DNA from 4 places in the Variovorax sp. RTB1 genome. Region 4 is predicted to be linked to each of the others. Evidence: predicted binding sites of a transcription regulator. Region 4 holds the regulator's gene; each other region holds the start of a gene.
What was found. Region 4 encodes sigma-54, which starts transcription at its own class of promoters, with help from an activator protein. Its sites were predicted from a motif close to TGGCANGNAANCTGCTTT; they were not measured.
Positions count from the first base shown of each region.

Region 1: the regulator sigma-54 is predicted to act here: its motif matches at 2,593-2,610, upstream of QN397_RS06620 (pilin).
Region 2: the regulator sigma-54 is predicted to act here: its motif matches at 2,386-2,403, upstream of QN397_RS04550 (MSMEG_0572/Sll0783 family nitrogen starvation response protein).
Region 3: the regulator sigma-54 is predicted to act here: its motif matches at 745-762, upstream of QN397_RS05265 (DUF3567 domain-containing protein).

Region 1 covers NZ_JASJXG010000006.1:106,177-110,082, reverse strand. Annotated here, with positions in the region: gene QN397_RS06635 (pilus assembly protein) at 1-533, shown strand, start outside; gene QN397_RS06630 (type IV pilin protein) at 530-1,054, shown strand; partial or broken gene QN397_RS06625 (transposase) at 1,494-1,773, opposite strand; gene QN397_RS06620 (pilin) at 2,039-2,536, opposite strand; gene QN397_RS06615 (3',5'-cyclic-nucleotide phosphodiesterase) at 2,743-3,549, opposite strand; gene QN397_RS06610 (adenylate/guanylate cyclase domain-containing protein) at 3,577-3,906, opposite strand, start outside.
Region 2 covers NZ_JASJXG010000004.1:139,599-143,504, reverse strand. Annotated here, with positions in the region: gene QN397_RS04560 (MSMEG_0568 family radical SAM protein) at 1-786, opposite strand, end outside; gene QN397_RS04555 (Nit6803 family nitrilase) at 749-1,825, opposite strand; gene QN397_RS04550 (MSMEG_0572/Sll0783 family nitrogen starvation response protein) at 1,839-2,321, opposite strand; gene QN397_RS04545 (PLP-dependent aminotransferase family protein) at 2,744-3,906, shown strand, end outside.
Region 3 covers NZ_JASJXG010000005.1:29,990-33,895, reverse strand. Annotated here, with positions in the region: gene QN397_RS05270 (DUF3108 domain-containing protein) at 1-661, shown strand, start outside; gene QN397_RS05265 (DUF3567 domain-containing protein) at 805-1,083, shown strand; gene QN397_RS05260 (ChaN family lipoprotein) at 1,287-2,039, shown strand; gene QN397_RS05255 (aminotransferase class III-fold pyridoxal phosphate-dependent enzyme) at 2,080-3,414, opposite strand; gene purU (formyltetrahydrofolate deformylase) at 3,504-3,906, shown strand, end outside.
Region 4 covers NZ_JASJXG010000045.1:11,393-15,298, reverse strand. Annotated here, with positions in the region: gene lptB (LPS export ABC transporter ATP-binding protein) at 1-426, shown strand, start outside; gene QN397_RS21375 (RNA polymerase factor sigma-54) at 560-2,173, shown strand; gene QN397_RS21370 (hybrid sensor histidine kinase/response regulator) at 2,183-3,906, opposite strand, start outside.

The sequences.
Region 1 (3,906 bases), on a different contig from region 4:
CCGGCGTATTGCAAACACAGACTACTGCGACCCTCGCCTACACCTCCGGTGGCATCTCGGGCGTCCGTACCGTGACGCAATATCCAATCTGCTGGAAAGGCGCCACCACCTGTGCGGGCGGCAATACCCAGTTCGGCTGGAAACTCGCGCTTCCGGGGACTAACGAGCAAGTCGTATACAACCCCGTGCTTTCGGATGGGATGTTCGTGGTCAACACCGCCATCCCCGGCGCCACGCAGGCGCTGACCTGCGGTTCACAGCCCGCTTCCGGCTACACCATGGCGATTACTGCAGACACTGGCGCGGCAGCGACATCGTCTTACTTTGCAGACGCCAGCAACAATTACGTCACCACCAACGGATTGGTATTGAGTGGTGTGGGATTAAGCGCAGTGGGTTCGCCATCGTTCGTGACAACTGCGACCAAGAAATATCTCGTCAATCAAACTGTCAGTGGCGTCGGATCGGTCACTCAAGTCAATCCCGGCGCCAATAGCAAAGGCGGACGGGTGACGTGGATCAAGCTGCGATGATTATGACTTTCGCAAAGAAGCCAAAAGGAATACAGATGCATCTGGTGCGCAACTTCATTCACCGCCGCAACCGCGCCTCTAACAGCGATTGCGGCTTTACGCTGATCGAACTGATGATCGTTATTGCCATCGTTGGCATACTTGCGGCCATTGCATACCCTGCCTATAACCAATACGTTTTAAAAGCGCGACGCACTGATGGCCGAAATGCCGTGCTCGATCTGGCAAGTCGACAAGAGCGTTTTTTTAGTGTGAATAACACTTACAGCTCGAGTCCAGCCGCGTTGGGATACGGTGCGACCGCATCTACGTTTCCCGTCTCTGTTAGCGTGAGTGGACAGAGCTATTACACACTTACAGCCACCATTTCAAGCGCTCCTTCCGGCTTCGTCGCTATTGCTATTCCGGTATCACCGCAAACCGCGGATACCAAGTGCTATTCATTTCAGGTGGATCAATCCGGCGCTCAATCTAATCTGGACAGCGGCGGCAGCGCGTTGTCGACGACGGGTTGCTGGTGAAGCGCCAAATTTAAGGCGAGACCTTTAAGAGGCCAGCTAACTGCTGCGGTTGGGGTTGCCATGCTCTGTGTGCCGGCAGTGCATAGATATGCCGCACGAACGGCCTCAATTGCGCATTGCAAATTTCTTACTCTATACCCCATTTACGGTAGCGAGCGAAAAAGTAACTTCAGTATCGCATTGATTTTCAAATAGCGGCGTTCTTTCTATCTAATGCGCGTCCGACAATCCATAACCTGTTGATTTTGTCGATGATTTCGGGATTTTCCTTGGGACGAATTGAAAGTGGTGCGTCCGACATACGTCTCTTTTCGATGAGATGTTTCGATAGTCCGCCCTGAACAATTCAATTTAAAGCGTGGACCGTTGGATCGAATCGGCATAGCGCGGCTAACAGCTTCGCTCCCGCAGCTTGCTGTTTGGTCTGCAGGTACACCTAGCCACAGAAGTACTGCCAGTACGGGTTCTCGATCCAAGTATTGACGACGGCTTCGTCCAAGGCATCGAAGGTGTGCTGCAGATAGCGCAAGCCAGCAACCAGCCGGGGGCAACGCGGGCCGACTTCGTCCCGAGGGGAAGGACACGGCGAAGTTGCGTTCGAGCTCGCTCCAATCGATCAGACCGGCCAGGCGAACCAGCGCATGCTTCAGATCGAGCAGTTCATCCAGGCGGTTGATGAACAGGGCCTCGGTGCGGGGCGAAGAAGACCTGGGCCCCATCGAAATACATGGCCGAAATTTGCAGGGGAACTGCATTGCCCGACGCATCATCTTGCGATTCGTGCCTCGGGCAAACACCGGGATCACTTAACAAAATCAGAGAGTTTGTGATCGTTCAGGGCGGACGACCGAGATTGCCGAACTGCTGCGCTGGCGGGGAAGGTGCCGGAGAAGGCGGATTAGCGCCCGCCGGCGGGCGGGCGGTAAGTTGCCACGCCCATGAAAAAGCCGCCCGAAGGCGGCTTCCGTTTGAGACTGTCGGAGATTACAGACCGCCCAGTGCGGCTTGGCGGCAATTTGCCGGGAGAAACTTATAGGCGGCAGACGAGCTTCCACCGCACGACCAGCCGAGGATGGGGGTAGTAGGCGAAGCGGCGAACGCGCCGGTCCGGCCAGCATCCGTTGTAGGTTGAAGCGTGAGCGTGGTCGTATCGGCCGCAGAACCCGTGCCTTGAATTGTTCCGACGACAGCTCCGGTGGTTGCCGTTACCGCCACGGAGGAGACAAACTTTGTCGCGTTGCTGGAGCAACCAGCCGCAGCGAGGGTCGCCGGCATCGCATTGTTCGAAGTGTAGTACTCCGTCACGGAAGTCTTGCAATTGCCCAGGGCAAGCATCACTTCCGTCACTTTCGCACGCACCGTGTAATCCTGATAAGCCGGCAAAGCCACAGCAGCCAAGATACCAATGATCGCCACGACGATCATCAATTCGATAAGCGTGAAACCCTTTTGCACATTGCGTGCGATAGAACGACGGTTCATTTGAGAAACTCCATGTTGGTTGATAGGCCCGGGAACCTCCCCGGTGCGCTTATCTATCCGCAGCATCTGTGCCACCCTGTCGGCCTCGTCCCACAGCCAAAATCTGAGTACTTGTTCACGCCCGGGTTACAACGTGTGACAGAACTTGTTGCTTTTGCCTTACGGTCGCATGACAAATTTTGTCACCGTGACCAGATCTGTCGGCCTCAAAGCGTCAGAAGCGCCGCAGCCTCCAGCCACCGAATATCCCGCTGCTCCAACCCATGCATTTCCCAGCCCTCGGCAAAGGCGCCGATTTGGCTCATGATTTCTTCGGTTTCGGCGGGCTTGGTGTGGGTGATATAGATCGGGTAGGTCTTGCCTCTGGCGATCTGCGCAAGTTCGTCGGCCAGCGTGGCGGGCGACAAGTGCAGGCTGCGTTGGGCCAGTGCCTGCTCGCGGTTGCTGAAGGCGGTTTCAATGACCAGCATGGCGACGTCGAGTTCGTTCACGCGCTTCCAAAACGGCGCGTTGCGCTCGGTGTCGCCGCTGAATACCCAGTGCTTGCTGCCTTCGACGCAGCGAATGGCGTAGCCGCAGGCCGGTACGGTGTGCACGGCCGGCAAGACTTCGATGTGTTTAAGTCGCCGCGTGCCCAGCGCCAAGGTCTGACCGACATTGAGATCGTGGAAGGTGACGAAGGGCGACTCGGTGCTCGGTATGTTCGCAAAGTCGGGCCAGATCACGTTGTTGAACATGTGGGCGCGCAGGGCCTCGATGGTGGCGCGCAGCGCATGCACGCGCAGGGGCTGGCTTCTGCGGCTGGCAACGGCATCGATCATCAACGGGAGTGCAGCGACGTGGTCGAGGTGCGAATGGGTCAGCACGACGTCGTCGATGGCCGCCATTTCTTCGAGGGTGAGATCGCCCACGCCGGTGCCGGCATCGACGAGCAGGTCGTCGTCGATCAAAAACGAGGTCGTGCGGCAGCCTTTGGCAATAGCGCCCGAGCAGCCCAACACGCGCACTTGCATTTTTTGAGGCCCTCTAGATTTTTGCCGTCATTTGGATTCGAACCGGGTTGCGCCGTCCCAGTCGGGATCTTTGGGGCGCAACGCCATCGAGGCTAAACGCTCGGCGTACAGCTGGTAAAGGACTTTTTTGACCCCGGGCGCTAGCAGCGGCGTCAAAAGCGAGCGGCCCGCGGCCCAGTCTTGCGCGCGGTAGGCCGTCAATACTTGCTGCCAGACGTCGAGCCCGGCGCGGCTCGTTTTGGCTGCCGCAGTGGCCCGGCCCAGGGGCTCGAAGATGGCCACGCTCTGGGCCTTGCCCTTGACGCGCACGCGGTCGAGCTCTTGCCAGACGTAGGCGGGGGCGGCCTGGCGCGTCGC
Region 2 (3,906 bases), on a different contig from region 4:
GCCACGCCCGAACACGCCGACCGCTGCCTCGAACGCGCTCATGTAGCGCGAGATCGGCACGCTGGCCTTGCCCGGCATGATCTTCTCGCGCACCGACTGCGTCACCACTTCGAGGTGCATGCCGAGCGTGTCGATGCCAGCCGCCTTCATGCGGTGGAACCACTGGTCGTCGTCCGGCGGTTCGCACTGGCCCTGGATCGGAATGTCGACCGCGGCCTTGATCGCGAATGCGCTCTCGCACAGGATGGCCGCACCGCGGTCGGTCGCGTTGGGCGTGCCCGTCGTCAGCACCATGTGCTTGACGCCGTCGAGCAGCACCGCGGCGCGCGCCACTTCGGCCAGCTGCTCGGGTGTCTTGCGCGCCACCGTGCGACCGGCTGCGAGCGACTGCCCGATCGCGCAGAACTTGCAGGTCTTCTTGCGGCTCTCGTAGCGGATGCAGGTCTGCAGCACCGTTGTCGCAAGGACGTCGGAGCCATGCAGCGTCGCGATGTGCGAGTACGGCACGCCGTCGAAAGTCTGCATCGAATAGAAGCGCGGCTGCTTCGGGAAGCTGATGCTCGCGATGGGAATCGCACCACGCGTGATGGTGCTCATACCCTGCGCGTCGGGTGCCTGCGCGGTGAAGGGCGAGTTCCACGCGGTCGACGTATGCACCGGCACCATGATCGTGTGACCGTCCACCGTGACGGCCTTGTGGTCCGATGGGCCGGCACCGCCGCGGCGGCTGGCCGCGCCGGCAGAAGGATCAACCAGCCGCAACCCGAAGGACTGCAACTCGGTCATCAGTTGCCGGCTCGACGGGGAGGTTGGCGTTGCGGTCGGTGTGGTCATAGGGATGTCCGGTGGAAGAAGAAGAACCGAAAGAACCGTTGGAAAGCTCGGCGGCGGCCGGCATGGCGAACGTGGTCGTGGCAGGACGCTCGTTGATCGCCAGGCTCAGCAGTTCGGGCCGCGCGTAGTGGCCGACCGAATCCATCATTCGTTTGCGCTTGGTGATGAGCGCCATGTCGAGGTCGGCGATGACCATGCCTTCGCCGTCGGTCAGCGGCGCTGCGAGGTGCTTGCCTTCGGGCGAGACGATGGCCGTGTGGCAACCGCCACGCAGCGCCTTTTGCAAACCGGTGTCGGGCGTGATCGCGACGATCTGCTCATCGGTCAGCCAGCCGGTCGCGTTCACCACGAAGCAACCCGACTCGAGCGCGTGATGACGGATGGTCACTTCCATCTGCTCCGCGAAGATCGGCCCGACCAACGAGCCGGGGAACTGCGCGCAATGGATTTCTTCGTGCTGCGCCATCAGCGCATAGCGAGCCAACGGGTTGTAGTGCTCCCAGCAGGCCAGCGCGCCGACGCGGCCGACGGCGGTGTCGACCACCTTGAGGCCGGCCGCATCGCCCTGGCCCCAGATCATTCGCTCGTGGTACGTCGGCGTGATCTTGCGGCGCTTGAGCGCGAGCGTGCCGTCGGCGTCGAACACCAGTTGCGTGTTGTAGAGGCTGCCATGGTCACGCTCGTTGACGCCGAGCACCACCACCACGCCGCGCGCCCGCGCCCGCTCCGCCACGGCCAGCGTGACCGGGCCCGGCACCACCACCGACCGCTCCATCAGCCGGATGTGCGCCGGCCCCTGCTGCACCGGTGGCTGCACGAAGGAGAAGTACGGGTAGTACGGCACGAAGGTCTCCGGAAAGACCATCAGCTGCACGCCCTTGCCCGCGGCCTCATCGATCGCCTCGCACACCTTGTTCAGGGTGCCGTCATGGCTCTCGAAGTCGGGCGATATCTGTACCGCTGCGGCGCGGACGATGCGTGGCGATGTCATGGCAGCGCGACTCTTACAGGGTCCAGGTGTCGAGGATGAAGGCGTTGGCCTTGCGGTGCAGCAGCACGATGTCGAGCACGTCGAGCGGGCTGATCGGCACGATGCCCGGAATCAGCGAGCCTTCGCCATGGCCGTACAGGGCCTGCAGCGCGAAGCGGCAGGCGTAGACCTTGCCGCCCTCTTCCATGAACTTGGTGATCTGCTTGTTGAAGTTTTGATGACCGGGGAAAGCCTCGTCGCCCAGCGTCGGGAAGCCGCGCTGCACGCCGAGCGTGACGCCGGGGCCGTACAGCAGGATGGTGGTGTCGAAACCCTTGCGCTTCAGCCGCGTGGCCTGCAGCAGATTGACGAAACCGATCGAGCCTTCGAAGGCGACGGTGTGGAAGGTGACCAGGGCCTTCTCGCCCGGTTCAGCCTTGACGTCTTCGAAGACTTTTTCTTCGTAGTCGACAAGGTGATCGCCAGTGACGTTCGGTGCTTTGGTGACTTTGGGCATGGTGTGTTCCGGTTGAAAAGTGGACTGAAAAACGAGAGGGACGATGTGCTGCTCGCCCTTCGAATTCGCACGCTTTGTGCCACTCGAAACCCGTGTGGATGCGATCAACCTGCAATCAATCAATAGCAGTGCGCCATCCGCGACCTCGAAAGAATTTCAGGCACTGTTTTCAATGGCTGGATGCGCCCTGCAGACAGCCTTCGAGGCCTCGCCATGCACACCGTTGATGCGCTTTCGATGCGATCAATGCACCCGATCAATGGACTTGAATGCACACGTTCGAGGCATTGATCGCTCACCTAAGCCGCATAAGACTCGTTTTGGTCGGCACGGAACCTGCGTCCGCCAATCGCATTCACCGATCGCATCCGATGCAATCAATGGATGCGATCAACTCACCGTGAACCCGCCATGAGCAACACATGACCAAACTCTCGCAGCATTGGCAGCGCAAGCTCGACACGAGCAGCAAGCCCGCCTACCTGTTCCTCGCCGACCTGATTGCCGACGACATCCGTACAGGCCGGCTGACGGCGCGCGACCAGCTCCCCACGCTGCGCGACCTCGCGGTCGATTTGCGGCTCAACTACACGACCGTGGCGCGCGGCTACGCGGAGGCGCGCAAGCGCGGCCTCATCGACTCGCGCTCGGGCACCGGCAGCTTCATACGCGGCAGCAGCCCCGCGCTGCCCTTGCGCGGCGGCAGCGGTGCCGAGATGACGATGAACCTGCCGCCCGAGCCGCAGGACGCCGGCCTGCTCGGACGCATGCACGAGAGCGCCGCTCGCGTGATGGCCGATTCCGACCTGTGGGATCTGCTGCGCTACCAGGACTTCGGCGGCTCCGTGCGCGACCGCGAGGCCGGCATGCAGTGGCTGCGGCCGCGCGTACCCGATTGCCGGCTCGACCAGATGCTGGTGTGCCCCGGCATCCACAGCGTGCTGGCGGCGGTGTTCTCGCAACTCGCACGACCGGGCGAACTGATCTGCGTCGAGGCGCTGACCTATCCGGGCGTGAAGGCGATCTCGACGCAGTTGGGCATCCAGCTGCATGCGCTGCAGCTCGACGAAGAAGGCCCGATGGGCGATGCCTTCGAGCACGCCTGCAAAACGCTCAAGCCCAAGGCGCTCTACGTCAACCCGACCCTCAACAACCCGACCACCGCGACGATCTCTCGCGCGCGTCGCGAAGCGCTGGCCGACATCGCCTTGCGCTACGCCATTCCGATCATCGAAGACGACGCCTACGCGATGATTCCGCGCCAGGTACCACCGACCTTCGCCAGCCTGGCGCCCGACCTCACCTACTACATCACCGGTTTTTCGAAGACGCTGGGTGCGGGGCTGCGCAACGCCTACGTGCGCTCGCCCAACGCGCGGCAATCGCAACGCCTGGCTGGCGCGCTGCGTGCCACCACCGTCATGGCCTCGCCCATCACCAACGCGCTCGCCACGCTGTGGGTCGAAGATGGCACCGCCGACGAAATGCTGGTCGCGGTGCGCAACGAATCGAACGCGCGCCAGGCGCTGGCGGTCAAGCACCTGGCCGACCACGGCATCAACGGCTCCGATCAACAGACCGAGGG
Region 3 (3,906 bases), on a different contig from region 4:
GACGGCCTTGCGCGTGCCGGGTTCCGTGCAACTCGCCTTCGCCGTGACCGGCCAGCAAGGCGCGTCGCCGATGCAGGGGGTTTTTGGGCGGCTCGACTGGCTGCAGGACGGCAACGCCTACGACGCGCGCCTGGCGCTCACTTTTTTGTTCCGCACGCTGCGCACCCAGCACAGCAGAGGCGTGATCGGACCGACCGGTATCGAGCCGGAGCGCTTTTCGGACAATCGCAAAACCGAGGTCGCATCCCATTTCGTGCGCGACCAGGGCAAGGTGGTCTTCAGCAACAACGCGCCCAGTGTGCCTTTGCTGGCCGGCGCGCAAGACCGACTGAGCGTGGTGCTGCAGCTCGGTGCGATGCTGTCCGGCAATCCGGCGCGCTATCCGGCCGGCAGCGCCATTTCGGTCCAGACGGTCAGCTCGCGCGATGCGGAGATCTGGACCTTCAATGTCGAGGGCGAAGAGAAGCTGAGCCTGCCGGCCGGCGATTTCACGGTGCGCAAATTGACGCGCAGCCCGCGTCGCGAATTCGACGACCGGATCGAGTTGTGGCTGGCGCCGGACCTCGGCTACCTGCCCGTCCGCATCAAGCAAACCCAGCCCAACGGCGACTTCGCCGACATGCAACTGCGCGAACAACTTGCGATGAAGCCGCCAGGTTGAGCGCATATTGAGAACGATTCAGTGTGAGCTTGCGGGCCGGAAAGTCGCTCGAAAATCCTGTTTGTGCGATCCATTCTTGAAACTGGCGCGTTGATTGCTATCTAACCCCAATGAACGCTCTCGACATCCTCTCCAGTTCCGCCATGCACATGCTGTACGACTCGGACTCGTACGCCGTCGTGCACGTGCAGCCCACAGAGGGCGACAAGCCGCTGGCGCCGCACCTGCCGGTGCTGGCGCGCCACGGTTTCGAGATCGTCGACAAGCGCTCGGGCAAAGAGGTCTACCTCGACGGCTCGTGGGCCGAACTGTTCCAGCAACAAATCACTGCCTGGCAGATCAACACACCAACGCAGGAAGAAGTCGAAGACACGCTCGAGGGTTATGCGGAGCTGGCGCAGAACCCGGTGCTGGTTCATTGAGCATCGTCGATTCGGCGCCTGAGCCAGGATGGATTGGGCCGCGCGCTGCTTTCCTCGCTCGTCGCTAGTATTCGCAGATGCTTTCGCTCAATTCTTCGGCTCGTTTGTCCGCACTGCGGTTTCGATGGCTGGTCTCGTTGCGGACTTCCTCCCGTCCTTTGGTTGTCTCGCTCGGCGCCTCGTTGTTGCTTGCCGGCTGCTCGATGCTCCCCGGAGCTCCCAGTACCGTCGCTGCCGACGTCCCCATCGCACGTCGCATCGACGCTTTGATGCCCGCCGATGTCATCCTGCTGGGGGAGCAGCACGACGCGGCCGACCATCACCGCATCGAACGCGAGGCGGTGGAAGCGCTGGTGGCGCAGGGCAAGCTGGCCGCGCTCGCTATCGAGATGGCGGAAGAAGGTAGCGGCACGGTCAAGCTCCCGGCCGGCGCGACCGAAGCCCAGGTTCAGGACGCCTTGAAATGGAACGACAAGGCTTGGGGCTGGGACGACTACGGCCCGGCCATCATGGTGGCAGTACGCGCCGGCGTGCCGGTGGTCGGCGCCAACCTGCCGCTGGCTCGCATCAAGGACGCGATGGCCGACGTGTCGCTCGACGCGCAGCTCTCGGACAGCGGCCGCGAAACGCAGCAAGCGGCCGTCCGCGCCGGCCACTGCGACCTGTTGCCCGAATCGCAAATCGGCCCGATGACCCGCGTGCAGATCGGGCGCGACCGCGCCATGGCGCAGGCCATCGTCAAGGTGCGACAACCCGGCAAGACCGTGCTGCTCATCAGCGGCGCCGGCCATGCGACCAAGACGATCGGCGTGGCGCAGCATCTGCCGACCGATCTGTCGATCAGATCGATCCAGTTGCAGGCCGGCGGCGCAGGAAAGGCCAAGGGCTACGACGCGATCTGGATGACCCCGGCGCTGCCCGACAAGGACTACTGCGCCTCCTTGCGCAAGGGCTGACGGAAGCCGGTGCCGGCGCATTGGCCGCGCCGGCTTCCCCTCAGGCGAACTTCTTGATCGAATCCGCCAGCGTGTTGACCAGCGTGTCGATGTGCGATTTCTCGACGATGTAAGGCGGCGCGATCACCAGCACATCGCCCGCGGCCCGGACCAGCGATCCCTTGTGGAAGCAATCGAGAAAGACGTCGTAGGCGCGCTTGCCCGGGAGGCCGGCGATGGGCGCCAGTTCGACGGCGGCGGCCAGGCCCAGGCTGCGAATGCCGATGACGTTCGGCAGGCCTCTGAAGGCGCTGTGGAACGCGTCGCCCAGCACCGGGCCCATTTCGCCGGCGCGCGAAAAGAGCTGCTCTTTCTGGAACAGCTCGAGCGTGGCGATGGCTGCCGCGCAAGACACCGGGTGCCCGGAGTACGTGTAGCCATGGAAAAACTCGACCACGTGCTCCGGCGCGTCCGTCTTCATCAGTGCGTCGTAGAGCTTGTCGCGGCAGATCACGCCGCCCAGGGGAATGACGCCGTTGGTCACGCACTTGGCGAAGTTGAGCATGTCGGGCACCACGCCGTAGTAGTCCGCTGCAAAGTTGGTGCCCATGCGGCCGAAACCGGTGATGACCTCGTCGAAGATCAGCAGGATGCCGTGCTTGTCGCAAATGGCGCGCAGCTTTTGCAGGTAGCCCTTGGGTGGCAGGTACCAGCCCGCCGAACCCGCCACCGGCTCCACGATGATCGCGGCCACGTTGCTCGGATCGTGCAGCGGCAGGATGCGCGACTCGAGCTCGACCAGCGGATCTTCGTTCCACACCGGTTCCTCGTTATGGATGTAGGCGTGATTCACCGGATCATGGATAAAGCGCATGTGGTCGACGCGTGGCAAAAACGCCGATCCGAACACCTTCCGATTGCCCGGAATGCCGCCCACCGACATGCCGCCGAAACCAACGCCGTGGTAGCCCTTCTCGCGGCCGATGAATACGTTGCGATGGCCTTCGCCGCGCGCGCGGTGGTAGGCCAGCGCAACCTTCATCGAGGTGTCTGCCGCTTCGCTGCCCGAGTTGCAGAACAGCACGCGGTTCAGGTCGCCGGGCGCCATCGCGGCGATCATTTCTGCGGCCTTGAACGCCTTGTCGTTGCTCACCTGGAAAGCCGTGGCGTAGTCGAGCGTGTCGAGTTGCTTCTTGATGGCTTCGTTGATCGGTTTGCGGTTGTGCCCCGCGCCGACGCACCAAAGCGACGAGATGCCGTCGATGACTTTCTTGCCGTCGTGCGTGGTGAACTCCATGCCGTCGGCCGCGACGAACACGCGCGGGTCTTTCTTGAAGTGCCGGTTGGGCGTGAAGGGCAACCACTGGTTGTCCATGTTGAAGTCGCTATAGGCCATGAAACGCTCCCGATGTTGACGCGTGGTGAATAAGGCCGCCGGGCAGACCCGCGGCGCAGGGAAATCATTTTGCGACAATCACGCCCCTGATGACCATGCCCGCCTACATCCTCACTCTCTCCTGTCCCGACCGCACCGGCATCGTGCATGCCGTTTCAGGCTTTCTGCTCGAGCGCGGCGGCAACATCGAGGAGGCGGCGCAATTCAACGACCCGACCACCGGCCTCTTTTTCATGCGGGTTCGATTCGCCTGCAGCGATCACCCGGAAGCCGCACTGCGCGAGCAACTCATGACCTTTGCCGGAGGGTTCGGCATGCACTGGCAATTGCACGCCGCCGCCGAACCGATGAAGACGGTCATTTTGGTGAGCAAGGACGGCCACTGCCTTAACGATTTGCTGTTTCGCTGGAAGAGCGGCCTGCTCGCCATCGACGTGCGCGCCATCGTCTCGAACCACCGCGATTTCTATCAACTGGCCGCCAGCTACAACG
Region 4 (3,906 bases):
GACGAGTCCGGCAGGGCGGTCCCGATATCGAAGGCACGGATGGAAGAGCGGCTGAGCGAGCTGCTGAACGACCTGCGCGTCGAACATTTGCGCAACTCGCCGGCGTTGTCGCTGTCGGGCGGCGAGCGGCGGCGGGTCGAAATCGCCCGTGCGCTCGCCACGCAGCCGCGCTTCATCCTGCTGGATGAACCCTTCGCCGGCATCGACCCGATTGCCGTTATCGAAATCCAGCGAATCATCAGTTTTCTCAAAGAGCGCGGCATCGGCGTGCTGATCACCGACCACAACGTGCGTGAAACGCTGGGCATCTGCGATCACGCTTTCATCATCAGCGACGGGCAAGTGCTGGCACAGGGCACGCCTTCGGAGATCGTCGACAACGCCGAGGTACGACGCGTCTACCTCGGCGAACACTTCCGGATGTGAACTTGTTGCTCGCCCCCAGGTCGTCGCGCACTGCGTGTCGCTTCTTCCACCCCCTGACCGGGGGCAACACCAACAGCCCGGCAAAGCCGGTTCTGCGGTGTTTCTTGAACAGAGTGTGTCTGGCAGGCTGTCCGTGAAGCAAGGTCTTTCTCTTCGTGTCTCGCAGCATTTGGCGCTCACGCCACAGCTGCAGCAGTCGATCCGGCTTTTGCAGTTGTCCACGCTCGAGTTGAGCCAGGAAGTCGAGCAGATGCTCGACGACAACCCGTTCCTGGAGCGCACGGCCGAAGAAGCCGCACGCGAAGAGTTCGGCATCGACGTGTCCGACGCGCCAGCGCCGCGCGAAGAGCACGACAGCGACCGCCAGAGCGAGAGCGACGGCGAGTTCGCGCCCAGCGCGCTCGCGACCAGTGCCGACGGCGCCAGCACCGCGACCACCGCCAGCGAGACCGAAGCGCCGGCCGCCGAGATGTCCGACCAGGAGCCCGACTGGGGCGGCGACGGCACGGTCGAGATGACGCCGGACGATGGGGAATGGGGCGGCGAGGCGCCAGCCAGCAGCAACAACCTCGGCCCGAACGACGGCAGCGAGCGCACCGACGCCACCGAGCTCGCGCGCAGCCAGGAGTCGCTGCAATCCTTCCTGCACCGACAGGCACTGAGCCTGCGGCTGAACGAAAACGACCAGGCCGCACTGCGTTTTTTGATCGAATCGTTGAATGACGATGGCTATCTCGAAGACTCGTTGCCAGCGCTGGCATCGGGCCTCGCGGGCGATGACAACGACCAGTTCGACGGTCTCGTCCACCACTTCCAGGTGGCGCTCGGCCTGCTGCAAAGCCTGGAGCCGGTCGGCGTCGGCGCACGCGATCTCGGCGAATGCCTGGCAATCCAGCTGAAGGCGCTCGCCCATGAGAACGAGACGGCCGAAGAAAAGCAGATCCGCAAGACTGCGATCCTGATCTGCAAGCAGCCGATGGAGCTGCTCGCGCGGCGCGACTTCAAACGTCTGGCCACGCTCACACGCAGCAACGAAGAAGAAGTGCGCAGCGCGCTGCAGGCGATCGCCAAGCTGGAGCCCAAGCCGGGCCGCCGCTTCGTCGATGTCGAGCGCAACATCGTGGTGCCCGACGTGATCGTCACCCGCACCGGTCGTGGCGCAACGCTCAAGTTCCGCGTGATGCTCAACCCCGACGTGATGCCGCGTCTGCGCGTGCACGACATCTACGCCGGCGCGCTCAAGGCGCACAAGGGCGAGGGCAGCCAGGCGCTGTCGCAGCGGCTGCAGGAGGCGCGCTGGTTCATCAAGAACATCCAGCAACGCTTCGACACCATCCTGCGGGTGAGCAACGCCATCGTCGAGCGGCAGAAGAGCTTTTTCGTGCACGGAGAACTCGCCATGCGCCCGTTGGTGCTGCGTGAGATCGCCGACGAGCTGGGCTTGCACGAGTCGACCATCAGCCGCGTGACCACGGCCAAGTACATGTCGACGCCTTACGGCACGGTCGAGCTCAAGTACTTCTTCGGTTCGGCGCTCGGAACCGAAACCGGCGGCAATGCATCCAGCACGGCAGTGCGAGCGCTCATCAAGCAACTCGTGAGCGCCGAGAGCATCAAGAAGCCGCTGTCGGACAGCCAGATTTCCGACATGCTGAAAGAGCAGGGGATCGAATGTGCGCGGCGCACCGTCGCCAAGTACCGCGAAGCGCTGCGCATCGCACCGGCGAATCTGCGCAAGGCGCTGTAAGGCGTCGGTTTACCGCCGCGCCTGCAACAAAATCCCGCGCAGCTCCGCCGGCTGCACCGGCTTGCGCAACGCATGCCAGCCACGCTCGCGGGCCAGGTGCAGCGTCGCTTCATCGATATCGGCCGAGATCAGCGCGATCGTGAGCGACGGCTTTTGCAGTTGCAGGCGTCGCGCCAGGTCGATACCGTCGAGCTTGCCCGGCAAGCGGATATCGCACAGCGCGACGTCGATGGCCTGCAGGTCGGCGAGCGCCAGCGCCTCGGCCGCGCTCTCGTAGATGCGTGGCAGCGCCTGCCATTGGCGCAGCAGGGCCGCGAGGCTGTCGGCCACCACAGCGTTGTCTTCGACCACCAGCACCGCCAAGCCGGGCGCCAGCGGCATGGCGTCGAGCGCAGCGGTGCTGGTCGCCGCCGCGGTCGCGGCGCGTGCCGTGCGGTCGGGGTGCGCATCGCGAGGGGCCGATGGCAGCGTGAAGCCGAACACCGAGCCGCGTCCCGGCAGCGACCGCAGCGTGATCTGGACCCCCAGCCGCATCGCCAGGCGCCGCACGATGGCCAGCCCCAGCCCGTGCCCACGCTGTAGATTGCGCTCCACGTTCCCGACCTGCTCGAAGTCGCCGAACACCCGCTCCTGCGCTTCGCAAGCGATGCCGATGCCGCTGTCGCGCACCTCGATGCGCCAGCCGTCCGGCCGGCGCCGACAGGCCAGCAACACGCGGCCATTGGGTGCGAACTTGACAGCGTTGTCGACCAGATTGGCGACGATGCGGCGCAGCGCCACCGTGTCGGTCCACACGATGGCTTCGGCCGGGCAACGCACCCGCACCCGGCCGCTGCCTGCCTGCCGTGCGAACTCGTTCAGCAGCGGTGCGAGGGCGACCGCGGTCAACGTGAACGGGTCGGCAGCGGCCTCGATGCGACCGATTTCGAGCAGCTGGTTGGTCAAGCCTTCGAGCGCCTGCTGTGCCCGTGACAGCGCATCGACGGAGCCTTGCACCACGGCGGCGCTTTCGCCGGCGCGCAGTTGCTGCCGCAGCACTTCGGCCTGCAGGCCCATCGCCATCACCGGCTGCCGCAGGTCGTGGTTGGCGGCTGAAAAGAACCGGAGACGCTCGGCCTGCGCCTGTTCCGACGCGCGCAGGCCAGCCAGCGCCTGCACGCGCAGCGCGCTCTCGTTGTGGCGCAGGCTGATGTTTTCTTCGAGCTGGCGCGAGCGCTCCGACACCAGCTTCCACACCATCGCAAGCAGGCCGATGCCGAGGACCGCCGCCGTCACCATCACCGGCTGGCCGTAGGTGAGGCTCATCACGATCATCGGCACCAGCAGCAGCGAGATCGCCAGTTGCATCGCGGGCGTGTGATACGACACCGAGAACGCCGACGACAGCGTCATCGCCATGATGACGACGGCCAGCAGCAGTTGCACCACCGGGTCGGTCGGACTGAACAACAGTACGCCTGCCGCACCGTGCGCGGCCTCGTGTACTGCGATGCGAAAGGTGTGCAGGCGGAGCGCAGGCTGCAGGTTCTCGGGCGTCAGCGAGCTGGGCAGCACTTGCGGAAAAAAGCCGCGCCATGCGGTGCTGGCGGCGATCATGGTGATCCAGATAAGCGCGTGCGATACCGAATACTGCCAGGCGAAGAGGGCTGCAACGCCGCAGTCCAGCAGGAACTGCACGGCCAGCATCGGTCCGGTGGGCTGGGCGCTTAGGCGCAGCACTTCGCACTGCACTG